2 regions of the Paenibacillus sp. ATY16 genome follow, and region 2 is predicted to be linked to the other one. Evidence: riboswitches for the same ligand, from Rfam matches in the RefSeq annotation. Region 2 holds a riboswitch; the other holds the start of a gene.
The links. A riboswitch is a leader RNA that binds a small molecule or an ion and turns the genes downstream of it on or off. The one in region 2 is predicted to bind FMN.
Positions count from the first base shown of each region.

Region 1: linked by a shared signal. The riboswitch ahead of CFI03_RS16450 (DMT family transporter) and the one ahead of ribD (bifunctional diaminohydroxyphosphoribosylaminopyrimidine deaminase/5-amino-6-(5-phosphoribosylamino)uracil reductase RibD) in region 2 are both predicted to bind FMN.

Region 1 is NZ_NMOK02000025.1:82,259-97,721, reverse strand. It holds gene CFI03_RS16495 (spore germination protein) at 1-1,052, opposite strand, end outside; gene ptsP (phosphoenolpyruvate--protein phosphotransferase) at 1,042-2,802, opposite strand; gene CFI03_RS16485 (HPr family phosphocarrier protein) at 2,819-3,079, opposite strand; gene nagE (N-acetylglucosamine-specific PTS transporter subunit IIBC) at 3,181-4,632, opposite strand; gene CFI03_RS16475 (PTS sugar transporter subunit IIA) at 4,658-5,143, opposite strand; gene CFI03_RS16470 (PRD domain-containing protein) at 5,185-6,045, opposite strand; gene CFI03_RS16465 (glycosyltransferase family 2 protein) at 6,365-7,123, shown strand; gene CFI03_RS16460 (NAD-dependent epimerase/dehydratase family protein) at 7,165-8,058, shown strand; gene CFI03_RS16455 (LLM class flavin-dependent oxidoreductase) at 8,265-9,326, shown strand; FMN riboswitch at 9,418-9,581, shown strand; gene CFI03_RS16450 (DMT family transporter) at 9,761-10,693, shown strand; gene CFI03_RS16445 (Gfo/Idh/MocA family protein) at 10,770-11,756, shown strand; gene CFI03_RS16440 (NUDIX domain-containing protein) at 12,006-12,572, shown strand; gene CFI03_RS16435 (ribose-phosphate diphosphokinase) at 12,850-13,794, opposite strand; gene CFI03_RS16430 (ABC transporter substrate-binding protein) at 13,935-15,248, opposite strand; gene CFI03_RS16425 (carbohydrate ABC transporter permease) at 15,369-15,463, opposite strand, start outside.
Region 2 is NZ_NMOK02000002.1:242,204-257,666, forward strand. It holds gene CFI03_RS01940 (pyrimidine-nucleoside phosphorylase) at 1-984, shown strand, start outside; gene CFI03_RS01945 (D-alanyl-D-alanine carboxypeptidase family protein) at 1,166-2,380, shown strand; gene spoIIAA (anti-sigma F factor antagonist) at 2,502-2,855, shown strand; gene spoIIAB (anti-sigma F factor) at 2,855-3,298, shown strand; gene sigF (RNA polymerase sporulation sigma factor SigF) at 3,318-4,073, shown strand; gene CFI03_RS01965 (P-loop NTPase family protein) at 4,194-4,697, opposite strand; partial or broken gene CFI03_RS01970 (AAA family ATPase) at 4,788-4,961, opposite strand; gene CFI03_RS01975 (stage V sporulation protein AA) at 5,128-5,778, shown strand; gene CFI03_RS01980 (stage V sporulation protein AB) at 5,765-6,199, shown strand; gene CFI03_RS01985 (spore germination protein) at 6,225-7,883, shown strand; gene lysA (diaminopimelate decarboxylase) at 8,022-9,350, shown strand; gene CFI03_RS01995 (peptidylprolyl isomerase) at 9,404-9,835, shown strand; FMN riboswitch at 9,867-10,074, shown strand; gene ribD (bifunctional diaminohydroxyphosphoribosylaminopyrimidine deaminase/5-amino-6-(5-phosphoribosylamino)uracil reductase RibD) at 10,339-11,445, shown strand; gene ribE (riboflavin synthase) at 11,461-12,132, shown strand; gene ribB (3,4-dihydroxy-2-butanone-4-phosphate synthase) at 12,168-13,325, shown strand; gene ribH (6,7-dimethyl-8-ribityllumazine synthase) at 13,368-13,838, shown strand; gene CFI03_RS02020 (segregation and condensation protein A) at 13,915-14,694, shown strand; gene scpB (SMC-Scp complex subunit ScpB) at 14,663-15,283, shown strand.

The DNA of each region.
Region 1 (15,463 bases), on a different contig from region 2:
CTTCCCGCTATCGAGAGCGCCAGTTGCACGCGGAAAAATTCAGGGTTAAAGGAAACGACGGCTATATACAGGGCAGGCAAGCTAATCGTTAGGAGTAAAGCAATATAACGAAGGGCAACTAGGCCTTTCGCAACCCAATACGGTAAATACAAATCATCCATGGACGACATAAAGTCATAAAATACGGAGGGAATAATAAGAACAAAGGAAGTTCCCTCAAGAAGGATGACCATTTTGCCCTGCGATAAATTCAACACAATCCGGTCTGGTCGGTTCGTAAGTATCATGGTTGGAAATAACGATTTTTTTTTGCCATTCAGTATATTTTCCAGCTGTCCTGTCGCTTGCAGCATCTTTACATCAATTTGAGAAAGTTTTTCCTTCACTTTTGCGAGAATGGATGGATCGGCAAGCTCAGCATCATAGATAAGATAGCCAGTTGTTTTTGAGATAGTCCCAAGCTCATAACGTTCCATCTGAAATCCATTGGATTGATAACGGTGGCGGATGATATTCAGATTGGTCGTAATATTCTCGGACAGCGCTGACTGCGGTCCTTGAAGCGTTGTTTCGATGTCTGAATCGACTGGTGTATCATTTATTGCTTTCTCTGCTTTGAAAAAGTAATAGTTTGTTGGGGTGATCAACAGGGCATTGCCATTGATAAGCTCATAATAGAGCTCTTGCTCCGTTGCGACTGTTTTGCAAATGCAAACGGATTGAATATATAACTCCGGTTCCAGAAGGTTGAAAATCGGTTTAATCAAAAGGGTGTCTATTTTTTCTGTCTCAATGACTGTACTTATATAATAGATCCGAAGAGGAACTGTTGCCTTGATACTTTGGGTTTGGAGCTCCTTTGAATAGCTCTGGACTTGTTGGATGAAGCGAGAAATCTGTTCCACTAAGGTTCCTCCCGCATAAACGTTATAGCCCTCAGTCTTTCCCAAGCTTTTCCTGTTTAAGCACAACTTAGAGGTATCCACGCCCGCAAAAAAAGACAGCTTCAGCATTTTATCTGCTGTAAGCTGTCGTTCATGTTTATTTCGCAAGCTCCGGAACCTGCTGCTCAACGTAGGAACGCACGGCTTCCGCATCGTCCAGATCAAGCACGGCTTCCGCGAGGGAAGTCAGTTTCTCGCGGTCTAAACGCGAGAGAAGCGCGCGGGCGGGAAGGACGGCCGATGCGCTCATGCTGAATTCATCCAGCCCCATGCCAAGCAGAATCGGAATGGCGATTGGCGTTCCCGCCATTTCCCCGCACATGCCTACCCACTTGTTCTCCTTATGGGCCGCCCGGATAATCTGATCGATCAACCGGAGGACGGGAGGATGGAGGGGATCGGATAAGTAGCCAAGCTTCGGGTTCATCCGGTCGGCTGCCATCGTATATTGCACGAGGTCATTGGTGCCGATGCTGAAGAAGTCGACCTCCCGTGCGAACCGGTCCGCCATTTGGGCGGCAGCAGGGATTTCGATCATAATACCGGCTTCAATCCGTTCGTTAAAGGCGATATTTTCGCTTCTAAGCTCCTGCTTAGCTTGCTCGAGCAAAGCCTTGGCCTGCCGCCATTCGCCAAGCGTAGCGATCATCGGGAACATAATTTTCAGATTGCCGTAGGCGCTTGCGCGCAGAACGGCGCGTAGCTGAGTCTTGAAAAGCTCCGGCCGGTCCAGACAAATCCGGATCGCTCGGTAGCCGAGGAAGGGATTGTCTTCCTTCTCGAGCTGCAGACTTGGCAGCTCCTTGTCGCCGCCGATGTCCATCGTCCGGATGACGATGGAAGCACCTTGGCCAAAGGCCTCAGCCGCATCTTTATAAGCGGAGAACTGTTCATCCTCCGTAGGCAGGTCGGAGCGGCCCATGTACAGAAACTCGGTACGGAACAAGCCGACACCTTCTGCACCTTGTTCATGCGCCTGACGCGCATCTTGCACGGAGCCAATGTTGGCGACCAGTTCAACCTGATGTCCGTCCGCGCTAACCGAAGGCTTGCCGCGGAATTGCTCAAGCAGTGCGCGTTGTCCCGCGGCAGTTTCTTGCAGCGCTTGATATCGGGCAAGCTCTTCGTCTTCCGGCTCGACCAGCACAATTCCGGCTGCGCCGTCTACGATAACGAGCTGACCGTCCTCAATACGCAGCGCTTCATCTCCGGCGCCAACAATCGCGGGGATGCCGACCGAACGGGCAATAATGGCGGAGTGAGAGGTGCGCCCACCAACAGCCGTTACGAACCCGCCAATCACAGAAGGATCAAGCTGAGCCGTATCCGAAGGCGTCAGATCGAAGGCGAACAGGATAGACTTTTCTTTTGAATGCGTAGCTGTTGTTGAAGCCGGAACGGAATCGGCGTCCGTGCCGTGACCAAGCTTACGAATGACGCGGCGGCTGACATCGCGGACATCCGCCGAGCGCTCCCGCAAATACTCGTCATCAAGGGAGGCGAGCATGTCGGCTACTTCTTCGCCGGATTCGTTCATCGCCGCTTCCGCCTTGTAACGTTGTCCGCGGATCCGTTCCTGTGCCGCGCCAATCAACTCTTCGTCCTCAAGCAGCATCAAATGCGCTTCGAAAATTTCGGCTTCCTTCTCGCGCCCGTCCGTTATCATGCGGTTATGAAGCTCTTCAAGCTCACTACGCGCTGCCGCCACAGCAGAATCGAAGCGGCTGAGCTCAGCCGCTTCTTCTCCTGCTTCGACGTAAGTTATTCCTTGAGGAACAGCCTCTTCGCGGAGGATAACCGCACGGCCGATTGCGTAACCTTCCGATGCGGCGACCCCTTTTATCTCGATTGCCATCATTTTGCGTGCCTCCTTACTAGGCTTCCACAGAAGCCAGCACCGCACCAATAGCGTCAACCGCAGCTTCGGCTTTTTCTCCTTCGGCACTGACCGTTACCGTATCGTTTTGCTTGGCTCCGATTGACAGCACGTTAACCAGGCTTTTTGCGCTGACCTTACGTCCGCCTTTCTCGATGTAAACCGTGCCTTCGCAAATTTTAGCAGCTTCAACGATTTTTTTAGCAGGACGGGCGTGGACGCCCGTCGGGTTCATAACTACGTATGCTTTCTCCACCATAAATCCTCCTAAATAGAATTGCTGCACAAATGGCCTCGTTTTGGCCATTCGTGGTGATTCTTACTTCGTAAGTTTGAGCTAATGTCGATCCTATTATCTGACTACATGCGTTTTTTGATTTGTTCTTTCAACCGTTCCGACTGCGTACCGAAAATCGCTTGCACGGCGCCTTTGCCAAGGCGCATTACGCCTGCCGCGCCAAGACGCTTCAGTTCGGCGTCGTTCACCGCTTTCTCGTCTTTCACGATCAGACGGAGGCGGGTAATGCAAGCATCGATGCTCTCGATATTGCCGGAACCGCCAAGCGCCGCAAGAACCTGACTCGCTTTATCGTCGCCTGCCCCTGCCGGAGCTCCATCCTTGGCGCCATCTTCCACCAAATCATCGTCTTCGCGGCCAGGCGTTTTCAGGTTCAGCTTCACGATTACGACGCGGAACAGGACATAGTACACAACGGCGTATACGAGACCGATCGGGATAATCATCCAGCCCTTCGTGGAGAGCGGATAGTTGATCGCGTAGTCAAGGAAGCCGGCCGAGAAGCCAAAGCCATGATGAATGCCAAGCTCAACGACAAGCCATGCGGATATACCGGTCAATACGGCGTGAATCACGTACAGCACAGGTGCCACGAACATAAACGCGAATTCAAGCGGCTCCGTAATACCCGTCAGGAACGAAGCAAGAGCGGAACCGATAAAGATGGAAGAGACAAGCTTGCGTTTTTCCGGTTTTGCCGTATGAATAATCGCAAAGGCAGCGGCCGGGAGGGCGAACATCATGATCGGGAAGAAGCCTGTCATGAACATGCCTGCCGTTGGGTCGCCTGCGAAGAAGCGGTGCAGGTCGCCGTGAACGACGTTGCCGGCTGCATCCGTGTAGTCGCCGATTTGGAACCAAGCGATTGCGTTAATGACGTGGTGCAGACCAAACGGAATAAGAAGCCGGTTGGCCGTCATGAAGATAAACGCGCCGACGCCGCCAAGGTCAACAATCCAGCGGCCGAACGTATCGAGCCACGATTGGACAGGTCCCCAGATAAGACCAAAGATAAGACCTACGATAACCATCGCAAACGAAGTGATAATCGGAACGAATCGCTTGCCGCCAAAGAAGCCGAGCCAATCCGGAAGCTTGATGTCATGGTACTTGTTATAGAAGTATGAAGCGACAAGACCCGCAATGATACCGCCCAATACACCCATGTTAAGCGTTGTGTCTTTATCCACGAGACCCGTGAATACGGTTGGGATTTTGCCCAGCACGTTCGTAAGAACAAGATACGCGATAACGGCGGCAAGCGTTGCAACCGCATCGCCGGCCATCCCGATCGCAACGCCAATCGCAAAGATGAGAGGCAGGTTGTCAAAAATCGCGGAGCCGCCCGCTGCAAGGAACGGAGCGATATAATGGTTCAGGAAGTCGCCGAACTGGCCGAATCCGAAATCCTTTACGTAATCGATGTTGCCGAAACGCAATAAGAGGGCTGCCGCAGGCAAAGCTGCGACGGGAAGCATTAGAGATTTACCGATCTTTTGCAAAAATGCGAGCATCTTATCTCACTCCATGTCAAATAGTTTAGGTTTTCAGAACAACCTTAATCGCATCCGGTTCTCCGGCATTAACGGTTTTGAAGGTGCATTCCACTTTCTCCGCGCCGTCTTCGTTCGCTACGATAATCGGCGTTATGACCGGATAACCGGCATCGCGGATTTTATCCAGATCGCATTCGAGAAGGGTTTGACCCGCTTTGAAGGAATCGCCTGTCTTCACAAGCGCCTTAAAGCCTTCGCCGTTTAAGGCAACGGTATTGATGCCAACGTGAATAAGCAGCTGCAGTCCGGACGAATGCTCAATGATCAAGGCGTGATGCGTGTCGATCAAATGGCTCACGACGCCGTCAAACGGCGCGATGACGCGGCCTTCCACCGGCTCGATTGCAACTCCTTCTCCCATTAAGCCTTGCGCGAACGCTTCATCCGGCACTTCGCTAAGCGGAACAAGCTTGCCGCTAAGAGGTGCGGCTACACTAACGGAATTCGATTTTTTGCCAAACCATTTCATATGATCTACTCCTTGCTATCCATGTTGTTGTCTGTTTATGTTCATTCTGTATCCACCGAACGGAACAGCCGGTACAAATGCATCGCGAGATAACCGATCTCGTCGGTGGAGACCTTGACGTTTAGTCTTTCTCCAATCATCTTCGCAATTAACTCCGCCTTGCGATGCTCGGTAGGTATTTTGTCTTTAATCTCTGCGGAGAACGGATTTTCAGATTCCTTATTCTGCAAAATACGTTCCATCATATAACGCAAATGCATAATCAGCCGGGCATAATCCGAGCTCTTCTTGGACATTGGCGCTTCCCGCCAGCCTTCGATCCTCTCTACGATCTCGTTCATCAGCTCCGTCAGCTGAACCATCTGTCCCGCGGTAACGGACCCTGCTGCCGAATACACGTGATACGTTAGAAAGCCGACTTCATCTTCAGGGATAGTGACGTCGAATTTCTCGCTGATCATCTTGGCTGCCTTGGCCGCGATCTTGAACTCCTGGGGATAACACATCTTCGTTTCGTACAGGAAAGGATTGACGATTTCCATGCCGTTTCTTAACCGGTAGACGACAAACTGGATATGGCTCGGTAAGGCGAAATACACTTTCGGATCGACGGGCGTTCCCAGCCGTTCCCGAATCTCGTCAATGATCTGCTCGGAGATTTGAACCACTTCCGGGTCCAATTCCTCCAAGAGTGAATGGTAATGCAGAGCTTTATCCCGGTCGTCAAGCCGGTACCGCTTCTCGATTCGTGGGTCTTCGGCATCGATAAACTTCTGGCCTTTGCATGAGAAGCCAATGCCCTTGCCAAACAGCACGTATTCCCTCGATGAATTCGGCTCCATCGTCAGGATGACATTGTTGCCAACGATCCGGTCGATCCGAAGTTGTCCCGTAAGTCCCACGTCAATCCCTCCTCTCGGTAGTAAATTCCCCATTATGAGCACAAAAAAACCAAGAAAAGACACCGCCGTCATTCGGGCGGATACTCTCCTTGGCTCATGCCTAGTCGAACTAGTAACATGCCAAAAGGCTTGTTATATATTTGGCTCGTTTTCACTATAATTCATGCAACCGTTTACGTCAATCGAAAAATATTCATGCCTCAAATTACTTGGTCTGATTCTCGAGACCTACCTGTCATGAACCCTTCCAGCCGTCTTTCATATAATAGTAGATAAAGTATCCTTACAGATTTAAAGAGTCAATAAGGGGGTGAAACGGATGGCGACGCTTATTTCTCACTTTTACAATGAGGAATATTTGCTGCCCTGGTGGCTGATGCATCATGTTCCCTTATTTGACTATGGCATTATGATTAACCGAGGGTCAACGGACAGATCCGCGGACATTATTCGGAAGCTAGCTCCTCACTGGGAGTTAAGGGATTCCAGCGTCCCGGACTTTCATGCCGTTAAAGTCGACAAGGAAGTAATGGATATCGAGAAGGGTGTATCCGGCTGGAAAATCGTGCTGAATATAACGGAATTTCTCGTCAGCCGATACGGCATTCAACTATTTCAGGTCCTGGATTCGCTTGGCGGTAAAATGTATTCGGTGAGGACGATTACGATGGTTGATCCTCTAGGTTACTATACGGATCCTATCTATGCGCAGCCGCTGGTCAAACAACGCTATCACGGCTTATTCCCGGCGGATCCTCAAGCCTTGTATAACGGAAGATTTATTCATAAATACAGAAGCGGCGGATACACGGCAGGCAGGCATTGGACGATTAAATCTTACGAGGTGCTTCTGATTCCGGCTTTTATTATGAAATTCTCGTTCAGTCCCTGGAATCATGCCATGATTGCAAGGAAATTGCAGATTGGTCCCACGATTCCGGAAGATGCTTTGAAGAGCAACATGGGCAGCCATCATCTATTTAATCTGCATGAACTAGAAACCAACTATTTAGCTCTTGCCGCTATAACGGAGGATATGCGCCGTATCCCGGAATTCAGGTCGTTGAGATTACGTTAGATTTAGGTTGCTTGCTTCAGATTGGAGGGGAGGTTTGACGATTGTCGCATAAGGTAGCCGTAACCGGCGCAACCGGCTGGATTGGCCGGTACGTTATCGCTTCGCTGCTGGCAAAAGGATACGAGGTACATGCCGCTTACCGAACAGCTCCGCTTGCGTTAGGCGGGAATTGGCATCAGGTTAATCTGCTGAACGCAGATGAGGCGGCACGTTTTATCTTGAAGGTAAAGCCAGATTCGTTATTCCATCTTGCTTGGGACGCCGTTCCTCCGGAATGTTACAGGTCCTTGACCAATTACGAATGGACAAGATGCAGCATGGCGCTTATTCATCAGTTTGTCGAATGCGGCGGCAAGCGCGTGGTTGCAGCCGGAACGGGCGCGGAGTATGTATGGGGAGAAGGGGTATTGTCGGAAACGGAATCCCCCGATTCATATGCCCATGCTTACGCAGCCTGCAAGAACAGCTTGCGGATCTGGCTGGAATCCTATGCGCGAATAGCGGGCTTTAGCAGCGCATGGGCTAGACTGTTTCATTTGTACGGCCCAGCTGATCCCGGTAAAAGATTGGTGGCATCCATGATTACTTCCTTGTTGAACAAGCAAGAAGCTTATTGCCGGCAAGGCAGTCTGTACCGGGATTATTTATATATCCAAGATGCGGCGGACGCATTGGTGGCTTTATTCGAAAGCCGATGTGAGGGAACGGTAAATATCGCTAGCGGACAGCCCGTTCAGCTGGAGCGGATGGTCAGAATGATAGGCAGCCTTATCGGAAGCGAAGCAAATATTAGATTTGGCGATGAACGGCCGGAAGAGCCGGTTGTCGTAAGGGCTGATATTGCGAGGCTTCAAAATGAAGTGCAGTGGAAGCCTTCCATTTCTTTGTCCACGGGTTTAAAAAAGACTGTAAAATGGTATTCTGTTCGAGCTTAGCAGCAGTACTATCGCCGTGTTATAAATGAAAACCTTCTTTTTTTGCAGGGAAGCTTGACGTATGCTTTAGAATTAGGCACAATTACTTACTAGAGACTTCACTTACTATACGTATACTACTTACTTTACGTACATGAATAGGAATGGAAGCAATGTCAATCATTAGACTATTAGATCACGATGGCATTGCTGAGGAGGACATACGGATGGGTTCATCAGGGAATGACGGGAATTTTGAGTTTGGCATATACACATTAGGCGATCTTGCGGTTGATCCCCGTACGGGCGGGCTCAAGAACGCGGGAGAACGAATGAAGGAGATTATCCGGGCAGCCAAAGTTGCGGATGAAGCGGGTATTGACGTATTTGGAGTAGGCGAGCATCACCGCTTGGACTTTGCTTTATCCTCGCCACCGGTTGTACTTGCCGCAATTGCTCAGGCGACCTCCCGCATTCGGCTTACAAGCGCGACTACGGTACTAGGGACTGCGGACCCGGTACGGGTATTCGAGGATTTTGCGACGCTGGACCTCATCTCTGACGGCCGTGCGGAAATTATCGCAGGCCGCGGTGCTTATATCGAATCGTTCCCGCTCTTTGGCTTTGAGCTGGATGACTATAAAGAATTGTTCGCCGAGAAGCTGGAATTAATGAGACAGCTTAATCTGTCGGAACGGGTTACATGGAGCGGCCGTCTTCGCAGTCCTTTGGAGGATGCGGAAATTGCACCGCGTCCGGCGCAGCCGGCAATCCCGCTCTGGGTCGGCGTGGGCAGTACGGCGGAAAGCGCGGCTCTGGCCGGTCGGCAGGGGGCAGGGATGGCACTTGCGCTGCTCGGCGGAGAACCGTCGAAATACAAGCATCTTGTAGACTGCTACAAGGAAGCGGGCATCGCGGCAGGCTACCGGGAAGAAGAGCTGAGGGTGGCGATTACCGGTCACTGTTATGTTGCGAAGACTACCGAGCAGGCGCTGGATGAATTTTACGCCGGTTATTCGGTATACTATTCCCAGTTCATGGGCGGCAAGGAGAACGGAACGCCGCTCTCGCGGGAGGATTTCGAGAAGCTGGCGGGGGCGCTTGCGATCGGAAGTCCGGAGCTGATTGCGGAGAAGATTATCGCCCAGCATAAGCTGTTTGGATATTCCCGCTTTATGGCCCAGATGGACATTGGCGGCATGCCTGCCCCCCAGGTGGAGTCTTCCATCCGACTGCTGGCGAAGGAAGTTGCGCCGCTTGTCCGGGAAGCCCTGCAAGTAAAAGTGTAGTTAAACGATTGATAAATCTTACTATTCATACTAGACAACTCGGAAAAACAGCGTTATACTCAATCCAATCATTTAAAAAATTTAATGGAATAAGGATCTTCGGGGCAGGGTGAAACTCCTGACCGGCGGTAAACGTGATTCCCTGCTTGGCAGAGGATAGCAAAGCCCGCGACTCCCTGAGCTGACAAACAGCAAGGGGACTGACTTGGTGCAACTCCAAGGCCGACGGTATAGTCCGGATGATAGAAGATCGCTTAAGTAAGCCTGCAGTAGACGGGAAACCGCCCAAACGCATGTTTATTTGAGTTGGCCCCGATTCGCGGAACCAAGCGGATCGGGGCTTTTTATTGCATAGCGTAACCGTCTGCCGTTCTTCTAGCCGAAGGCGCAGCCGTAACGCTTGCTCCGTCCTGTATTCAGAAAGGGTACCTATTATGAACAATGTCACCGCATCACCACTTATTCGTACCAAATCTCCCGTTCGTCCGGAGTTTTGGCTGGTTGTCCTTGGAGCCGCGCTGTGGGGCGTGGATCCGGTATTCCGCATTATTTTGCTGAAAACATTAACTTCTACTCAAATTGTGCTGCTGGAGCATATCATTTTGTTCATCGCAGCAGCTCCGGTGTTATGGAAGTTCCGTGCGGATCTTCGCGGAGTCCGTCTCCGCCAGCTTGGCGCATTGCTGTTTGTCTCGTGGGGCGGCTCGGCGCTGGCAACGATTCTATTCACGCAAGGCCTCGTTCACGGCAATCCTAACGCGGTTCTGCTGCTGCAGAAGCTGCAGCCTCTCTTTGCGATTGTGATGGCTAGGATCCTATTGAAAGAGCTTCTGCCCAAAAAAATCGGACCGTTGCTCGGTCTCGCCATTGTCGGAACCTATTTGCTGACCTTTGGCTTTACGCTTCCTTTTGGGCATGTCCATGAATTTGTCCAGGTTGGCAGCCTGCTGTCGCTGGGCGCGGCCGCCCTATGGGGCGGATCGACGGTTATGGGGCGTTATCTGCTTGGCAGCATGAAATACGAGACGGTTACCTCCCTGCGATTTATGATGGCATTGCCGCTGCTGCTTGTGATTACTTGGTCGGAGGGAGCAGCATGGAAGCTGGCGGAAGGAACGGATCCGGTAGCCGTTATCGTCAATCTGCTGCTTCAGGCTTTGCTTCCGGGGCTGGTCAGCCTGCTTGTCTACTATAAAGGTTTAAGCAAGATCAAAGCTTCATATGCGACAATCGCCGAGCTGAGCTTCCCGATGGTGGGCGTTCTCCTGAACTGGACGGTATTCGGCCAAGTGATCACTAGCGCGCAGATTACAGGTTTTGTGTTTATCTGGTTTACTTTATTTTTCATCTCCAGGCAGCAAAATTAAGCGCGGACATATCTGCGTAAACCGCTTTCATATCGAGTCGATTGCTGATATACTGCGGTTGGAGGTGTAGGAAATAATGGAGAATAGAACGATCAAATGGGGCATTCTCGGCGCAGGCTGGATTGCATCCCAATTCGCCCGCGATTTGGCTTTTGCACAGGATGCGGAGCTTAGAGCGGTAGGCTCTCGCTCCCTTGAGAAGGCGGCTGAGTTCGCCGGAAAATTCGGCGGGAAACGCGCATATGGAAGCTACGAGGAGCTGGTGAACGATGCCGAGATCGACATTATTTATGTCGCGACTCCTCACCCGTCCCATAAGGAACATGTTCTGCAATGTCTTCGCGCAGGCAAAGCGGTATTATGCGAGAAGCCTTTTACGGTCAATGTAAAAGAAGCAGAGGAAGTTGTGCAATACGCAAGAGAAAACCGCATCTTCTTGATGGAAGCGATGTGGACGCGGTTCCTGCCCGTCATCCGCAAGGTCCGTGAGTGGATCGAAGAGGGCCGTATCGGCGATGTTCGGCTGCTTAAGGCAGACTTTGGCTTCCGCACCGGAGTTAATCCGGAAGGACGTTTATTTAAACCGGCTTTGGCTGGCGGCGCGCTGCTGGATGTCGGCATTTATCCGCTCTCCTTCGCTTCCATGTTATTTGGGGCAAAACCGAAGCAGATTCTTAGCACCGCTCATCTTGGCGAGACTGGCGTAGACGAAGAGAACAGCATCCTGCTCTCTTATGAAGGCGGTCAGACCGCTTTGCTGAGCTCGGCCATCCGTCTGAACTCGGGCAGCGATGCTTACATAATGGGGACGGAAGGCTCCATTAAGATTCCTTCCTTCTTTAATGCCAAGTCCGCAACGCTTGTTGCCTCGGACGGTACGGAAGAAACCTTCTCGGATGACCGTACGACGCTCGGTTACGTGTATGAGGCCGAAGCGGCAGGACAATACCTCCGTGAAGGCAAGCTTGAGAGCGAGGTTATTTCGCTGGACGAAACCCTGCAGCTTATGCGGATCATGGACGAAATCCGCGGGCAATGGGGACTGCGTTATCCATTTGAATAATAAACGAAGAAAAGGACCGGTTCTGTACCGGTCCTTTTTGTCTTAGAATAAAAAAGTGGCCCGCATTCGGGATACGGGCCCAAGAGACAAGCTATATCAAATAGGGAGTATGGTTATTATGTTCTCCCAAGATTAAACAAAGCTGAAAAGTACATTAGTTTCACATAAAAAATTAGGGCCATTGTCCGCAAAGCTAAGGTATAATGATCTCTATATTGTTTGCCATTTTGCCGGAGGGGGAAATTCCACATGGAAAATATTAATTTTTGCATGGCTTGTGGAGATAAGCTGGAAGTAAGGGAGATTGGCGGGGAGGATCGCAAGGCTTGCCCAAGCTGCAGCTTCGTTCACTGGGGTAATTACAGCATCGGCGTAGGAGCATGCGTCGTGAAGGATAACAAGGTACTTCTGGTCCGCCGTGCCCATGAACCGGGAAAAGGCTATTGGACAACGCCGGGCGGCTACATTGAACAGTTCGAGCAGATTAGAGGTTCGGTTGCCCGCGAGGTATGGGAAGAAACGGGCGTCCGCGCGATCGTGTCCAAAATTATCGGCATTCGCGACCGGCCGCATTCGGTGCATGACGTCTACATAACATTCGAAATGGAATACATCGACGGCGAGCCTCGTCCGGACGGCGTGGAGGTAGACGGCGCGGGCTTCTTCAGCCTAGAGGAAATGGAGTCCATGAACGTTGCCGACTTGACCGCCTGGCAGGTCGATCTCGCCCTTAACGGCGGCGACGGCGGCTTGGCCGAGGATACCAAACCAATCCGCGACAGCCTTAAAAAGTACGGCCTCTATCGGGCTATGTAAGCCTGGTGAGGCAACAAAGAGCCCCGGATCCAATTCCGGGGCTCTTGTTTTATTCCCACTCCCACACCCGATAAACAGGTGTGACGAAGCGTTTGTGAAGTTAAAGGTGCGTGCGAAAGGTGGGGTGGAGGAAATGTATCGCCTGGAGGAGCGGAGCGTCTGCCTTTGGTTTCGTGGGAATACACCTAATCAAATTCATTCAGAATCCCACGAGACCAACAGCAGCCGCAAGGCGATACTTTTCCGTAATCCCCATCCTGAAGCATGCCTTTTAATATCACATCTGCTTCGTCTTAAACAACCGGTTTATCGATCCGCCATTATTAATGATACGCAAAGCATTCGCCAGCAGATCCGCCATTGGCAGAACAACAAACTTCTCCGAATGGTTCGGGTCAATCGCTATCGTGTCCGTAATCACGACCTCTTTAATGAAAGGATGCGTCAGCTTCTCGAGCGCGTTCTCCGAGAACAGGCCGTGAGTGGCGCAGATATAAGCATCGTTGGCACCGCGTTTGTTCAAGGCTTCCACAACCTTGATAATGGTGCCGCCCGTATCGATCAAATCCTCGATAATAATCGGCGTCATGCCTTCGACTTCGCCGATAATATGCGTAATTTTCGACGTATTGTGGGCAGGGCGGTTCTTGATCATAATCGCGAACGGACAGTCCATGTAGTTGGCAAGCTTCTCCGCGGTCGTTGCGCGTCCGGCATCCGGCGAGACAACGACAGGGTTTTTAATGTTTTTGCTCTTCAAATAATCGGTGATCAAATCAAGGGCGGTAATATGATCGACCGGAATTTCGAAAAAGCCCTGAATCGGATCGGCATGCAGGTCAACCGTAATGAGACGGTCGGCGCCAACGGTCGTCAGGACATCGGCAACCAGCTTGGCGGAAATCGGCTCGCGCGGAGCGGATTTCCGTTCCTGACGGGCATAACCGTAATAAGGCATGATGATATTGATTGTTTTTGCGGAGGCCCGTTTGGCCGCATCAATCATAATCATAAGTTCAACAAGATGCTCATTCACCGGATGAGACAAGGATTGAATGATATAAACATGGGCCGAGCGAATCGACTCTATGTAACGCAGACTGATTTCTCCGCTTGCCAGTCTGGAGATTTCAATGTCTCCAAGAGGAACGTCAAGTTTTCGGCATAGCTCTTCCGCGAGCGGGCGGTTCGAGGAACCGGAAAAGATTTTTACATTTTGCATCCGCTAGTCTCCTTACGTTCGATATACAGATAGTCCCATTATAGCCTTTCCCCAAACAAATTCAAAATTCCGGTAGGCCCAAAAAAGAAAGCGGCCTCGAAAAGTCCGCTTGGGACTTCTCAAGACCACCTGTTCTTCGCCTACTTCGCTACGATATCTTGAATCGCTTTTTCCAGCTTGTCGAAGAGCTGGTCTTTATCAATCGATCCGCCTTGGTACTCCTGCATGGCAGCGCCCCAGCCTTGCGGCACGCCGTCAGGGTAACGGCCCCAATGCCAGCCGCCGGCAGTTGCTGCTTGCTCGGATACGGCAACGCCCATTTGACCGATTTCATCCGCTGTAGGCTTGATGGAAGTGAGGGCGGGGATGAATTTGAATTCTTTTGTCAGGTACGATTTGCCTGTGTCCGAAGTAACCATCCAGTCCAGGAATTTTTTCGCTTCTTCGGCGTTTTTGGATTTGCTGTTTACGATCCAGAAGTTTGCGGGACCCGTGTAGATATGAGCATTGCCGCTGTCGTCAATCGGAATAGGGAGCAGGCCAACGTTCAGCTTCGCTACTTTGTCCACGTCGCCTTGGATCCAGTTACCTTGTTGAATCATTGCTGCTTTGCCGGATGCGAAGTTCGCAACCTGCGTCGCATAGTCGGTTGTCAGCTTGTCTTTCTGGCTGTATTTGAACACAACGTCAACGTAGTTAATCCATTTCTTGAATACATCATTGTCTTTGAAGTTTGCGCTGCCGTCTTTTGTTCCGTTGATGAAGGCGATTGGATCCGGCTGTTCGGCAAGACCAACGTTGATGGTGTGATGACCGATCGACCACCATTCGTTTGTTGTCGAGAACGGCGTAATGCCTGCTGCTTGCAGTTTTTTCGCTGCGTCCTCAAGCTCAGTCAATGTCTTAGGAAGGGTAGTGATGCCGGCTTTTTCGAACAAGTCCTTGTTATAGAAAATGCCGTAGCCCTCGATGTTCATCGGCATGCCGAGCAGCTTGCCGTCTACTTGAGCAGGTCCTGCAGCAGCAGGGATGACGTCTTTCGCCCAAGGCTCGCCGGACAAGTCCGTCGCACGGTCATAGTAAGCTTCAAGCGCTGCATAACCTTCGGAGTTAAAGATCTCCGGTTCGGAGCCGGAAGCGATTTCAGCCTTCAGCAGGGCATTGTAGTCTTCGCCGCCGCCATGCGTTTCGACTTCGACTTTAACGCCGGTCTCTTTCTCATATTCTTCCGCCATGCGGTTAAGCGCGTCGGCAATTTCCACTTTGAATTGGAATACTTTGATTTTAACGTCTTTCTTAGGAGCCGTAGAAGCCTCCGATGTCGCATTGGCGGATTCAGAAGGCTTGTTGCTTGCTTCTGAGCCCGAGTTATTGCCATTGTTGCTGTTGTTACCGCAGCCGGCAGCGGTCAATGTCAGGATTGCTGCAGCGAGAAGAATAGAAAGCTTTTTCATTTCGTTAACCTCCCCATGGTTTGTCAAGCTTTAGCGGTTCTCTTTACAAGTTTGATTATATGGAAGCTGAAAGCCAAGAAACACAGACGTTTTTGTCGTGAAAAGTGCAAAATATTGATTTCACCCTTTGAGCGATCCCGAAGAGATTCCCTCGATAATATGCTTTTGCAGCATCAGGAACATGACGATGATCGGCATAATCCCCATAGTAAGAC
Region 2 (15,463 bases):
CATACCGGAGGAACGATTGACAAATTGGAATCGATTGCAGGCTTCCAGACGGAGCTGACGAGGGAGAAATTCCTCGAACAAGTGAATGAGCTTGGATTATCGGTAATCGGACAAAGCGGAAATCTGGCACCGGCAGACAAAAAGCTGTACGCGCTGCGGGATGTGACGGCTACCGTCGAATCCATTCCGTTAATCGCGAGCTCTGTCATGAGCAAGAAGATTGCGGCCGGTGCCGATGCCATCGTGCTGGATGTGAAGACGGGAAGCGGCGCTTTCATGAAAACCGTGGATGATTCCGAGAAGCTGGCCCAGGCCATGGTGGATATCGGTACCGAGGTCGGCCGGCAGACGGCTGCTGTCATTAGCGATATGGATCAGCCGCTTGGCTTCGCTATCGGCAATGCTCTGGAAGTCCGGGAAGCTATTGAAACGCTGCAGGGCAACGGTCCCGCGGATCTTACCGAATTATGTCTTACCTTGGGCGCGCATATGGTTGTTCTTGGCGGAAAAGCTTCGACGGTTGCAGAAGCGAAAGGGCTGCTTCAAAGCCAGCTTGATAATGGCGAAGCCTTAGCCAAATTCAAGCAGTTTGTCGCCGCGCAAGGCGGCGATGCGTCGGTCGTGGATGACGTTAGTCGGTTACCGCAGGCTGCGGAGCTAGTTGAGGTAAAAGCCGCATCCGCAGGGTATATCGCTGCGATTGATGCGGAAGAGCTTGGGATCGCAGCGATGCTGCTGGGCGCCGGCCGGGCAACGAAGGATGCGTCCATAGACTATTCCGTCGGCATCACGATCCGCAAGAAGGTTGGGGATTCGGTGAGCGAAGGCGACACGCTTGCCGTGCTTCATACGCGCGCTCAGGATTCCGCCGTGGAGGAAGTTTTGAATAAAGTCCGCGAAGCTTACGCCGTAGCGGCCGAGAAGCCTGAAGAACGTCCGCTTCTCTTATCCGTAGTTACAGCAGAAGGAACGAAGCGCTACTAGTCCCGTTTCATATACCGCCGTACTCCCTTAGGGAGTACGGCGTTTTTTTGTTAGGTTCGACATCTATTTCCGTGGAATAATTTTCTTGAAAGAGGTCAAGACTGGAGAAGACAATATAGCCCAATTGCGGTGTAAAACTTATGCGACAAGAACCGCATCATCTTTGAAGGAGACCTGCACAATGAAAAAAGTTTGTACGAAGCTGTTCATTCTATTCGCTGCATTTGCCCTAACCGCAATGCCGGCTGCTGCTAACGCCAATGCCGTAACTAGCGCGAAAGAGCCCGTTCCCGGCGCTCAAGGCCAGCAGCAGAACGCATCGCTTGATCTAGCACCTTCCGCGCGCTCCGCGGTCCTGATGGATGCGGATAGCGGAACCGTTATTTACGAGAAGGACAGCAACGTCAAGCTTCCTCCGGCGAGCATTACGAAAGTCATGACGATGCTGCTGATCATGGAAGCATTGGACGACGGGAAAATCAAATTGACCGATAAGGTGCCAACTAGCGAATACGCGGCATCTATGGGCGGTTCCCAAATTTTCCTGGAACCCGGTGAAGAAATGACGGTTGACGAAATGTTGAAAGGGATCGCGATGGCTTCCGGCAACGATGCCTCTGTCGCCATGGCGGAAAAACTCGCGGGTTCCGAGCAGCAATTCGTTGTGTTAATGAATGAGAAGGCGCAGCAGCTTGGCTTGCAAAATACGCATTTTGCCAACTGCAATGGGCTCCCGGCTGCCGATCATTACACTTCCGCGCATGATATTGCCGTCATGTCTCGCGAGCTGCTGAAGCATTCCGAGATTACGAAGTATACCGGGTCCTACCAGGATTATTTGCGCAAGTCATCGGAGAAACCGTTCTGGCTCGTAAATACGAACAAGCTTGTAAGGTTCTACAGCGGTGCCGACGGACTCAAAACAGGCTTCACGAATGAAGCGAAGTTCTGTTTAACGGCAACGGCTAAACGCGATAACCTGCGAGTGATCGCGGTTGTAATGGGCGAGCCGAACACCAAAACAAGAAATGCCGAAGTATCGCAGATGCTGGACTTCACATTCGCGCAATACACGACCCATCCGATCTTCAAAGAAGGAGACACGATGGGAACGATCAAGGTCGAGAAGGGCGCAGTACGGGAAATACCGCTGGTTGCTAAGCATCCTTATAGCATTTTGCTCAAAAAAGGAGCTGCTACGCAGGATATCCGTTACGAGCTGCAAATCGATCAACCGCTTAAAGCGCCGGTTGCGATCGGACAATCCATCGGCAAGCTTGTCGTCTATCAGGGCGACCAGGTTGTGAAGGAGTTCCCGGTAGACGCGCCTCAGTCGATTGATAAAGCCGGTTGGTTCAAACTTCTTAAACGTTCCTTCGGCGGGCTTTTCTCTTAGCGCATTTTGTCAGCTTCTAGCGCTTCTCTTCTAGTTTTGTCGCCGTGCAGGAAACCTGGGGATTCGCGGAGAAATCGTAGTGCGATCCAATAGCGAAGCCCAAAGGAGTTGAACGGCGACAATGAGTCTGCAAGCAGAACTGGAGCATTACCGTAATGTACTGATCGTGCGTCTCCGCGGAGAACTTGACCATCATACGGCGGATATTGTCCGCAATAAGATGGAGGCGGAGATCATGAGAGGGGAAAGCCACCACATTATTCTAAGCCTGAAGGATCTGCAGTTTATGGACAGCTCCGGATTAGGCGTCATTTTGGGCAGATACAAGCAGATTCGCAGCAAAGGCGGCAAAATGGTCGTATGCGACGTGAACCCGAGTGTCTACCGCCTGTTTGAAATGTCGGGCTTATTTAAGATAATGAGCATTTACGACAATGAAAGAATGGCGATTTCTAGTCTGGAGGTGGTCTCGTAATGGGACGCAACGAAATGACGTTATCCTTTAGCGCCCGGTCGGAAAATGAGGCTTTTGCCCGTATTGCGGTGGCATCTTTCGTGTCGCAGCTGGACCCGACGCTTGAAGAACTGAACGATTTGAAGACGGCTGTGTCTGAAGCGGTTACGAATTCGATTATTCACGGCTACGACAGCGATCCTGCCGGCAAAGTAACCATTGAAGCCTCCATTGACGGCGATGTGGTTTCCATTGCGATTTGGGATAATGGCAAGGGAATCGAGGACTTGGAGCTGGCGCGTCAGCCGCTTTTCACCTCTAAGCCGGAAATGGAACGTTCGGGTATGGGCTTTACGATTATGGAAAATTTCATGGACCGTTTCGAAGTAACCAGTGAGCTGGGCCAAGGTACGCGGGTAGCGATGCTTAAGCGTATTGAATCGAAAAAAGCGCTGTATAACTAGCGTATAGGGGTTGAACCTCATGGATGTCGATTTGAAGCAAACGGCTCAGCCGTATTTGGATGATGCGGAAGTCAAACGCTTGATAGCGTTAAGTCAATCCGGCGATACGATCGCCCGGGATACGCTTGTTCAATGTAACATAAGATTGGTTTGGTCAGTCGTGCAGCGGTTCATTAACCGTGGTTACGAGCCGGAGGATTTGTTCCAAATCGGGTGTATCGGGCTGCTGAAGTCCGTCGATAAATTCGACCTGTCCTATGACGTGAAGTTCTCTACCTACGCGGTGCCGATGATTATTGGCGAGATTCAGCGCTTTTTGCGTGATGACGGTACGCTGAAGGTCAGTCGTTCATTGAAAGAGACGGCGAATAAGGTTCGGAAAATGAAGGATGAGCTGTCCAAGACGCTTGGCCGTCTGCCGACGGTCAGCGAAGTGGCGGATCGGCTGGGCATCACGCCGGAGGATGTAGTCTTCGCGCAGGAAGCGAACAAGCCGCCGACTTCCATTCACGAAACCGTATTCGAGAATGACGGCGATCCGATTACCCTGATGGATCAAATAGCGGACGATTCCCAGGAGCGCTGGTTCGACAAGCTTGCCTTAATCGAAGCGATTGAGGGCTTGAGCGAACGCGAGCGCCTGATCGTATACTTGCGTTACTATAGGGATAAAACCCAATCCGAAGTCGCCAGCCGCTTGGGGATATCCCAGGTTCAGGTGTCGAGGTTGGAGAAGAAAATTTTGCAGTCTATACGAGAACAAATTGCGCAATAGTTGCGATTTGTTCTTCGTAAATACGAGAACAAATTGCGCAATAGTTGCGATTTGTTCTTCGTAAATACGTGAACAAATCGCGCAGTAACCGCGCAAAAAGACCAAATGGCCGCAGCCTTTTCAAGGCGCTGCAAAGCCATTTGGTCTTTTCTTTTTTGTCTCGCTGCAGCGGACAACCTTATCTCCATGCTCCTGCAGCTTGGCTTCAAACGCGGTTTTGTTCCGCTCGAAATCGTTTGTCCACTTGAACATCATACGGAGCATATGAAGATCGGGCTTGTAATGACAAGGCTCCAAACCAAGCTTTTGCTTTAAGAAGCGGGATACGATTCTCCAGCGCCGTACCTTGAGCGGCGTATCCACAAAAATAATCTTCTCCGCCATCTGGTAAAGGAATTGGTAGGAGTCCCGATCTGTCCCCTCCAATATCCATGATCCGTTACGGTCAATGTCCATAATGATTTCAAGCTGCTCTTCGGCCGTCCGCTTCGTTCTCCCCGATTCAATGCGATGATGAACGATAGCATCAAGCTCATACCAAGGAATACGAAGCTGCTCGGATAATTGCTTGGCCAGCGTCGTTTTGCCGCTTGCCACGATGCCGACAATAAATATTTTGTTCATCCCCGTTCCTTCCTCAGACGGTTCAAAAAACGTTTGGCCTCGCTTGGCGATTTCAGAACCAAGACCTGCTTTTCATCCGATAATGACTTGTTTAACGAGTTCGTTTTGGACGATAATCTGCTCCTGCCGCGGTACGCCTACCCAATTCGGCTTCCAGAATAACGCATCCAGGTGAGCAACCTCGCTTTTAAGCGCCAGGCCAAGCTGCCTCGCCAAAGTGGATTTGCCCGCTCCGCCCGATCCTATGATGGCAATTCGTTTCATGGTGTCCTCCAAAAGTTGTGATGTTCTTTCACTTATTCCATCCGTCGAAGGTTAATCCTTGCGGGAGTTTCAATTTTTTACCTTTATAAGCATGACTATCCGGTATCTCCTTTTCTCATACTAACAGGGAAGTAAACCCTAAGCGGGAACAAAGGAATGATGACAGATGGAAGCAACTGAGCCATCCGCCCTCTATCTGCGACTAAAGAAGAAAGTAAGCATCCGGCCGGAGCGCAGCGTAACGCTGGGACAGGTGTCCAGGATGCTGGCGCCTAACGAGAAGCTGGAACAGGAGCTTAGCGAGCTTGTGCTGTACCGCCATCACAAGGGGGATGGTAACCGGGTCGTCATTGATCTGCTTCAGATCGTGCGGGTAGTCAGGGAAGCAGCCCCGGAACTATCCGTGGAAGCTTACGGCGATCCGCAGGTTCTTATCATGATATCCCCCAAACCGCAGAAGCCGCGTATTGCCGTGCTTATTTTCGCCTGGCTGCTGCTCTTTTTCGGAGCGGGACTCGCGATTATGAACTTCCACACGGATGTCAGCATGAAGGAGGTTCATATCCGAATCGTCGAGCTTCTGACCGGCAAGCGGACCGATCACCCTTTATGGTTCCAGATCCCGTATTCGATCGGAATTGGCCTAGGCATGATTCTGTTTTTTAACCATCTCTTCAAGAAGCGGTTCAACGAAGAACCCAATCCTCTGGAGGTGGAGCTGTATACGTATCAGGAAAATGTAAATGCCTACGTTATCGCGGACGAGATGCGCAAAAAAAACCGCCAGCACGGAGAACGGTGCGATGACGATGGGTGATTGGCTGATGCACATATTCGTGATGCTGCTCGGTCTCTCCGGAGGGCTTGCGGTCGGCAGCGGGCTGGTCGCGTTTTTGATCATACTCGATCTTATCCCTAGGCTTGCCCAGATCGCATACGCCTATCGCGTGTCCGTATGGTTTGAGACGGCTGTTATTTGCGGTTCGATGTACTGGACGTTCGCCGACTTTCTGGATTGGCGGTTAACGCTGCCGAAAGCGATTATTCTGACGGTTTCCGGTCTGATGACCGGCATGTTCGTCGGCATGCTGGCTGGAGCATTGACCGAGGTTATGAACGTGCTGCCGATTCTGGCGAAACGAATGAATCTATCCGATTATCTGGTTGGTCTTGTGATGGCAATGGTGCTGGGCAAAACACTGGGTTCTTTGTTTGATTGGCTGTATTTCCAGTGGTAGCAAGTAAAACAGACACGAAAGGTTGATGACGATGACGGACCGGGAGAAGGACAGGGAGAAGGACCGGGAACATTCGAGCGGGGAACCCCCGTTTATGTACATACCTGAAGCGCAGAAAAACGAAGAGCAGGGAATAGCTATCCCGACGCCACCTTTCGAATTAACCGAGCGGACGGCTAAACACGGTCAGGCGCTTGCGAGGCATGACAAGGCCGAGGGCAAGGATGATGTGATCCCCGACAGTCTGGACGAGGTCTTTGAGCGGCTTGAGAACGAAGTCGGTTATAAAGTAAGCTTTGATATCGTCGTGCGCGAAATGACGTTTGGAGAAAGGCGCGTTGCCTTTTTCTACATGAATGGCCTCGCCAAAGATACGATCCTGACCGAAATTCTCAAACGGCTCACTTATTTGCAGCCCGACGATGTCTCCGGTGATGCTTTTCATGATTTCCTGCATTTGTATGTGCCTGCCGCGCAGGTGGATAAGAAGGATAAATGGAATGAGATGCTGACCTTCGTCCTATCCGGAGCGACTGCCATGTTTATTGACAAAGAGCCGCATGCCATCATTATTGATGCCAAAGCCTTCCCGGCGCGCAACCCGGAGGAGCCGACTCTTGAACGCGTTGTGCGCGGCAGCCGCGACGGCTTTGTCGAGACACTTATGACCAACATCTCGCTTGTGCGCAGGCGCCTGCGCGATCCTCAGCTCCGTTACGAGCTTCTCAGAGTTGGTGAGCGTACGCAGTCCGATATTTGCATTGCTTATATCAACGACCTTGCGGATCCGGAGTTAGTCAAATCGATTAAGGATAAAATCAAACTGGTCCATATTGACGGGCTGCCGCTTGCGGATAAGCAGCTGGAGGAAGCGACCGTTCAACGGGGGTGGAATCCATTCCCACTCGTGAGGTATTCCGAACGCCCGGATGTAGTTGCGGCCCATCTGCTGGAAGGCTCCGTTGTGGTGTTTGTGGATACTTCGCCAAGCGCGATGCTTCTGCCGACAACTTTCTTTGACTTGATTCAGCATGCCGAGGAAAACCGGCAGACTCCGTTTATCGGAACGTACCTGCGATGGGTTCGTTTTCTCGGAATATTCTCCTCGTTGTTCCTGTTGCCTTTATGGCTGCTGTTCGTAGTGCATCCGGAGCTTAAGCCGCAGGTTCTAGCCTTCCTGGGACCGGAGAAAATCGGCAAGCTGCCGCTGATCGTGCAGTTTCTGATCGTGGAGGTTGGCGTCGATCTGATGAGGCTCGCTTCGGTGCATACGCCGTCAACGCTGGCGACCGCCGTATCCCTCGTTGCGGCTATCATGGTTGGCGATATCGCGGTGAAGACAGGGCTTTTCATCAATGAGGTTATTCTCTATATGGCGATAGCCGCCGTCGGAATGTTTGCGACGCCAAGCTATGAGCTGGGGCTGGCGAACCGTATCGTCAGGCTTGTGCTGATCATAGCCGTATCGTTGTTTAACGCGCCGGGATTTGTCATTGCGACAACCGCGATTCTGATGATGCTGAGCATGCAGCGTTCGTTCAACCGCCCGTATATGTGGCCGTTTATTCCGTTTGATTACAGAGCGATGTGGAACATCATCGTGAGGAAGCCGGTGCTCAAAAACCGTACTCGTCCCAACCTGCTCCGACCGCAGCAAAGCGACAAAATGCCGAGGACCGAATAGCGACCAAGAAATACAAATGAAATGTGAATTTATCCATTTCTCTCAAGGGTAGATTGCGATATACTGTGGCTATTGGTGCAAATCGTAATCAACTTCTATTACGTTCCTGTAGTAGATATCTGAGGGGGAGCATAATTCGTGTACTTACATGGCACAAGCAAAATTAATGCCCAGGGACATTTGGAGATTGGCGGAGTTGATGTAACGGATCTGGCGAAAGAGTACGGCACTCCGTTATACATCGTCGACGAGACGCTAATTCGTCAACGGGCGAATGAATATGTATCCGCATTTAAGGAATCCGGTCTGAAATTCCAGGTTGCCTACGCTAGCAAAGCATTCTCGGTTATGGCGATGTGCGCTATTGCCGATCAAGAGGGCTTGTCGCTCGACGTTGTATCCGACGGAGAGCTGTATACCGCTCTGCAAGCAGGCTTTCCTGCAGCCCGCATTCATTTCCACGGCAACAACAAAACGCCGGACGAAATCAACATGGCGCTGGACGCCAACATCGGATGCTTCGTTGTAGACAACTTTGTCGAGCTTCACCTGCTGAACGCGCTTGCGGCGGACAAAGGCAAAAAAGTAAAAATCCTGTTCCGCATTACGCCGGGCGTAGAAGCGCATACGCATGAATATATTTCGACTGGCCAGGAAGACTCGAAGTTTGGCTTTGACCTTGGCAACGGTGCCGCGAAGCAGGCCATTCAGGAAGCCCTTCAGCTTTCGAATCTCGAAATTTTGGGCGTGCATTCCCATATCGGTTCCCAGATTTTCGAAGTCGACGGTTTCCGCATGGCGGTAGACAAGGTTGTAGCTTTCGCGGTACAAATCCGCGACGAGCTGGGACTAACCTTCAAGGTGATCAATCTTGGCGGCGGCTTTGGCATCCGTTACGTGGAAGGCGACACTCCGCTTCCTGTAGCCCAATATGTGGCTGCCATTACCGACTCGGTTATTTCGAATTTTTCGGCCGCAAACTTCCCGCTGCCCGAGATTTGGGTTGAGCCGGGCCGCAGCATCGTTGGGGATGCAGGCACAACGCTGTATACCGTAGGCACTATGAAAGACATTCCGGGCGTACGCAAATATATCGCGGTGGACGGCGGCATGATGGATAACCCGCGTCCGGCTCTGTATCAATCCCAGTACGAAGCGATTCTGGCGAACCGCGCGAACGAAGCGAATGCGGAAACCGTTACAATCGCGGGCAAAGCTTGCGAGAGCGGCGACAAGCTTATCATCGACCTCGAGCTGCCCAAAGCGGTAACGGGCGATTTGCTTGCCGTTTCCTGCACGGGAGCTTATAACTACTCGATGGCGAGCAATTACAACCGTTTCCGCCGTCCTGCCGTTGTCTTCGTAAAAGACGGCCAATCCGACCTCGTCGTGCAGCGCGAATCGCTTGAAAATATCGTCGGCAACGACGTAATTCCGGCAAGACTTCTCAAATCGCTTGCTAAGTGAGGGAGATTTTTGGTAACGTAGTCTTATTCGACATAGAAAGGTAGATGTTAGACATGGCTAAACAAGCAAAAATCACACTTGAGAACGGCGCAGAGGTTATTCTCGATCTGTTCGACCAAGATGCTCCAAATACGGTAGCAAACTTCGAAAAACTTGCAAACGAAGGCTTCTATAACGGCGTGGTATTCCACCGCGTTATCCCTGGTTTCGTTGCGCAAGGCGGCTGCCCTAACGGCACAGGCACTGGCGGTCCAGGCTACACCATCAACTGCGAGATCAACCCGAACAAGCATGAACGCGGTACTCTCGCTATGGCACACGCGGGCCGCAACACAGGCGGAAGCCAATTCTACATCTGCTATCAGCCGCAGCCTCATCTTGACGGCCAACATACCGTTTTCGGCAAAGTTGCTAAAGGCATGGAGCATGTTGACGCGTTCAAAGGACGCGATAAAATGCAAAAGGTTGAAGTTTACGAAGTTTAATGTTAAGATACTAACAAATTTATAGTTTGTGGCTTACCTTCGGGGCAGGGTGAAAATCCCAACCGGCGGTGATCGAGCGGCGCTTGCACAACAGGAATCACCTGCGTGCGGCGCTTACTCGTCAGTCCGTGACCCGGGCCATCCCAGGCAAGAGCGATTCATCGCATTGCGTGGGGAGGAACGGTGGACCTGGTGCAAATCCGGGACCGACAGTATAGTCTGGATGGGAGAAGGGGACACATTTGATGCGATTGCGTCTGAGCGTTCATGCTTATTTTTCTTGTGCTTATTTTCACAAGTGAGATAGGTTTGTTTGAAATATAAGAAAGTATATATTCTTTATATTTTTATACTGGGCTTATATTTCTTCCGCGAAACATTTGCGGTTCCCTATTGGGACGGCAACATCGTTTGCGTTTGAACCGTTTCTTTTTGCAAGCATTTAATGGTTATTTTTCCCACCCCCGTTGGCTAAGCTGGCTAATGGGGGTGTTTTTGCATTTATGGAAATTTTAAACGATTCGTATTATATGAATCTTGCTCTTGAGCTAGCCGCCAAAGCCTCCGGTCAGACCGGCATTAATCCGGTTGTCGGCTGCGTCGTTGTGAAGGATGGACGCATTATTGGCGTTGGTACCCACCTTAAGCGGGGAACAGGTCACGCGGAGGTGCATGCGCTGCAGATGGCCGGCGACGAAGCGGAAGGGGCCACGGTGTATGTAACGCTAGAGCCGTGCAGCCATTACGGCAAAACGCCGCCATGCTGCGAGCGGATTATCAATGCGAAGGCTGCCCGCGTCGTTGTGGCGACCACGGATCCCAATCCGCAGGTTGCGGGCAGAGGGATCGCGCGTCTCCGGGAGGAAGGCATCGAGGTAGAGGTTGGACTGTTAGAAGAGCAATCCCGGAGCATGAACGAGAAATTCAACAAGTACATTACGTCCCGGCTGCCTTACGTAACGCTGAAGACGGCAAGCACGCTGGATGGGAAAATCGCTTCCCATACGGGAGACAGCCGCTGGATTACGGGATCAGCCGCTCGCGAACAGGTGCATACGCTGCGCCACCAGCACGAGGCGATTATGGTGGGCATCGGAACTTTGCTGGCGGATGATCCTCAGCTTACGACCCGCGCGGCTGTTCCGGCGATACATCCGGTTCGGATTATCGTGGACAGCAAGCTTCGGCTACCGCAGGACGCAAGGGTAGTGACGGACGGCTTAACCCGCACGATTGTACTAGCTTCTTCGAAAGCTGATCCGGCTCGCGAGAAGGCGCTCACCGAAGCCGGCGTTGAGGTCATCCGATGCGGTGACGGCGAGCAAGTCGATCTGGCTGAAGCGATGCGCAAGCTTGGCGAGCTGGAGATTGGTTCGATCCTTCTGGAGGGCGGCGGCAAGCTTAACGGCGCCATGCTGGAAGCCGGACTAATCGATAAGATCATGATCTACATGGCAACCAAGATTATCGGCGGCTTTGACTCCCCCGGCACCTTTACGTTCGCCGGGTTCGAGAAAATGTCGCAGGCCATTGAACTGGACAATGTGAAGGTGGAAATGGCAGGAGAAGATATTTGCATATCGGGATATCCGGTATACGGTAATGAATAGATTGGGGGAGTGCCCGTGTTTACCGGCCTGATTGAGGAAGTTGGCACTTTAAGACGGGTTAAGAAGCAAGGCGAAGCGATGGTTCTGACGGTAGAAGCTTCCAAGGTTACGGAAGGCGTTGCCCTTGGCGACAGCATTTCCGTAAACGGCGTGTGTTTAACCGTCATTGCCTTCGACCGGACATCGTTTGACGCGGACGTGATGCCGGAAACCTACCGGAAGTCCAATCTGCATCAGCTCCGCCCGGGCCAGGACGTGAATCTGGAGCGGGCGATGATGGCCGGGGGGCGGTTCGGCGGTCACATCGTGCAGGGGCATGTCGACGGGGTTGGCGTGATCACCGGCCGGGAGACGGATGCGAACGCGGTTGTATTCGCCATACGGCTGTCTGACGACGAAATGATGAGGTATGTCATTCCGAAGGGCTCTATTACGATTGACGGAATCAGCCTAACGGTAGTCGGTACCAATGCCACTGGCTTCTCGGTATCGGTGATCCCGCATACGTTGGGAGAAACCGCGCTGATGAACAAGAAAGCCGGCGATTCGGTTAATATCGAATGCGATGTCATCGGCAAATACGTCGATCATCTGCTGCATTACAAACCCTCCGGCAGACCGGGTTCTTCCGGGCGGACCGAATCAAAGCTCAGCGCAGCTTTTTTAAGCGAAAATGGTTTTTTGTAAATACGAGGGTAACCGGATAGCAGGGAGGGAAATTGATGAATAGACAAGAGTTGGAACTGCAAGAAGATCTGTTTGACTCGATGGAAGCCGCGCTGGAGGATTTGAAGGCCGGCAAGCCGATTATCGTAGTGGACGACGAGGACCGCGAGAATGAGGGAGATTTAATTGCCCTGGCGGAGACCGCGTCGCCGGAAGTTATTAATTTCATGATTACGGAAGCACGCGGCTTGGTCTGCGTCCCTATTACGCGGGAGCGCGCCGAGCAGCTTGATCTGCCGCCGATGGTTCAGCATAATACGGACTATCACGGCACGGCTTTTACGGTATCCGTGGATCACGTTTCCACGACGACGGGCATCTCGGCTTACGAGCGCTCGCAGACGGTTAAAGCGTTGATTGACCCGGCGACGAAAGCAACGGATTTCCGCAAGCCGGGACATATTTTCCCGCTGGTTGCGAAGGATGGCGGCGTCATCCGCCGTGCGGGCCATACGGAAGCCGGTATCGATCTCGCGCGCATGTGCGGCTCGGAGCCCGCTGCAGTCATTTGCGAGATAATCAAAGAGGACGGGACGATGGCCCGCCTTCCGGATCTTATCACTTTCAAGGAGAAGCATAACCTGAAGCTGATTACCATCCAAGGAATGATTGCTTACCGCAACGCCATGGAAAAGCTTGTCGACCGCATCGTAGAGGTTGACATGCCAACGGACTTCGGAAACTTCCGGGCAATTGCCTTCTCCAATCAGGCAGACGGCAAAGAGCATATCGCGTTTGTCAAAGGCAAGATTGCTTCTGATAAGCCGGTGCTTGTCCGCGTCCATTCGGAATGCCTGACGGGGGACGTTTTCCATTCGCACCGCTGCCAATGCGGCCCGCAGCTGCAGTCGGCGCTGGAACAAATCAATGAGGAAGGCAGCGGCATTCTTCTTTATATGCGCCAGGACAGTCAAGGACTCGTGAACAAGCTGAAAAATTATGCCCAGCTTGACCAAGGCGCGGACAAAGAAGAGGTTAAGCCCAAGATGGATCTTCGCGATTACGGCGTAGGTGCTCAAATTTTGCGTGACCTGGGTGTCCGCCAAATGCGCCTGCTCACGAATAACCCGCGCAAGATCAGAGGCCTTGAGGGTCACGGAATCGAGATCGTGGAACGGGTACCGATTGAAATTCGCGAAGGCGGCAAGAAATAAAGCAAGCTAAAATATTAAACATAATGATCAGGAGGGCTTAACATGCCAAACGTATTTGAAGCAAGCGTAGTATCGGAAGGACTTCGATTTGGGGTAGTTGTAGGACGTTTTAACGAATTTATCTCGGGTAAGCTGCTCAGCGGTGCGCTTGACGGATTCAAGCGCCATGGCGCGCAAGATAACGACGTGGATATCGCTTGGGTGCCGGGCGCATTCGAAATTCCTCTTATCGCGCAAAAAATGGCGGAAAGCGGAAAATACGATGCCGTTATTACGCTTGGCGCCGTTATCCGGGGATCAACTCCGCACTTTGACTACGTGTGCAACGAAGCCGCAAAAGGCGTTGCCGCAATTGCCCTGAAAACAGGCGTGCCAACGATTTTTGGCGTATTGACGGTGGATTCGATCGAGCAAGCCATTGAGCGTGCGGGCACAAAAGCGGGAAATAAAGGCTATGAAGCGGCTGTTTCTGCAATAGAGATGGCAAATTTGTCGAAATTACTGCATAATTAGAGTAATAGCTCAAATTATGCTGCGTTACTTGTTATAGGACGTCAGCCATTTGCGCATGGCAGGGGGATCGTAAGAAGTGACGATGCACTACAAGTTGGAATCCTTTGAAGGACCGCTCGATTTGCTGCTTCATCTTATCGATAAGTCAGAAATCGACATCCACGAGATTTCGATTAGTGAAATAACGGATCAATACATGGATTATTTAAATGCGATGAAGGAATTGGAGCTGGAGCTGACAAGCGAGTTCCTTGTTATGGCCGCTACGCTGCTGGCCATCAAGAGCAATCAGCTGCTGCCCAAACCTCCCGTGTTCGAGGATTTCTATGAAGAGTGGCCGGATGACGGCCTTGATCCGAGGGACGAGCTTATTCAGAAGCTGGTCGAATATCGTAAATTCAAGCAAATTGCAGAGCAGCTTCGGGAGAAGGAACTGGAGCGCAGCCTTATTTATTCCCGAGAGCCGGATGATATGACGCCGTATATGAAAGAAGAGATCGTCAATCCGCTCGAGGGCTTGCATATATCCGATCTGATTGCCGCATTCCAGCGGGCGCTGCGCAGAGCGGCGCGACGCAATATCGTGGCAACCGTGCAGAGGGATGAAATCTCGGTTAAGGACCGGATTCGGGACATTGTTGAGGTTCTGAAGCAGTTCGAGACCGTACGGTTCTCCCGTCTGATCCGCGAGAATATGAACAAGCATGAGGTTGTTGTGACGTTCCTTGCTATTCTGGAGCTGATGAAGATGAAACATATTCGCTGCTTCCAGCATCAGCTGTTTGATGACATCGTCATTCATTGGAGAGGAGAAGCGGCGGACAATGGATTATCCGAAGTTGAAATCGATTATTGAAGGCCTGTTATTCATGGCGGGCGACGAAGGACTAAACAAACGGCAGTTAGCCGATATTTTGCAGCTTGAGGCTGATCTGGCAGCGGATCTTGTGTACGACCTTCACAGGGATCTGGCTCGCGAGCAGCGCGGGGTGCAGGTAACGGAGGTAGCCGGGGCGTACCGGATGACTACGAATCCGGACCATGCCGCCTACTTTGAACGCATGGCGTATACGCCTACGCGTTCCCAGCTGTCGCAGGCTGCGCTTGAGACCTTATCTATTGTGGCCTATCGCCAGCCGATAACCCGTATCGATATTGAGGAGATCCGGGGCGTCAAGAGCGACCGGGCGATTCAATCGCTTGTGTCCAAGGATTTAATTGAGGAGGTCGGGCGGGCCGAGGCAATCGGCAGGCCGATTTTATACGGAACCACGAAATCATTCCTGGATTATTTTGGATTGCCGAATATTAAAGCCTTGCCGGAGCCTAAACAAGTCGATATCGAAGAGGCGCTCGAGGATCAGACGCAAATGCTGTTCGAGCGTCTGGGCGAACGCCAAACAACGATTGACGAGTTTATTCCGGTTCATGACGACAAGGAATAACCGGATTGTCAGGTTTTCCTAAAGAATGGTCGAAATGTTGAACAATTGGTCCGTTATTTCCCGCTGAAGCGGGATAACGGACTTTTTTACTTTTTTATCTAGTGACAATTGCGTTGAAAGTTGGTTATAATGGCGGTTGTCCTTTTTTTAAAGGAAAGGATGAACCTGTTTGATCAGGGG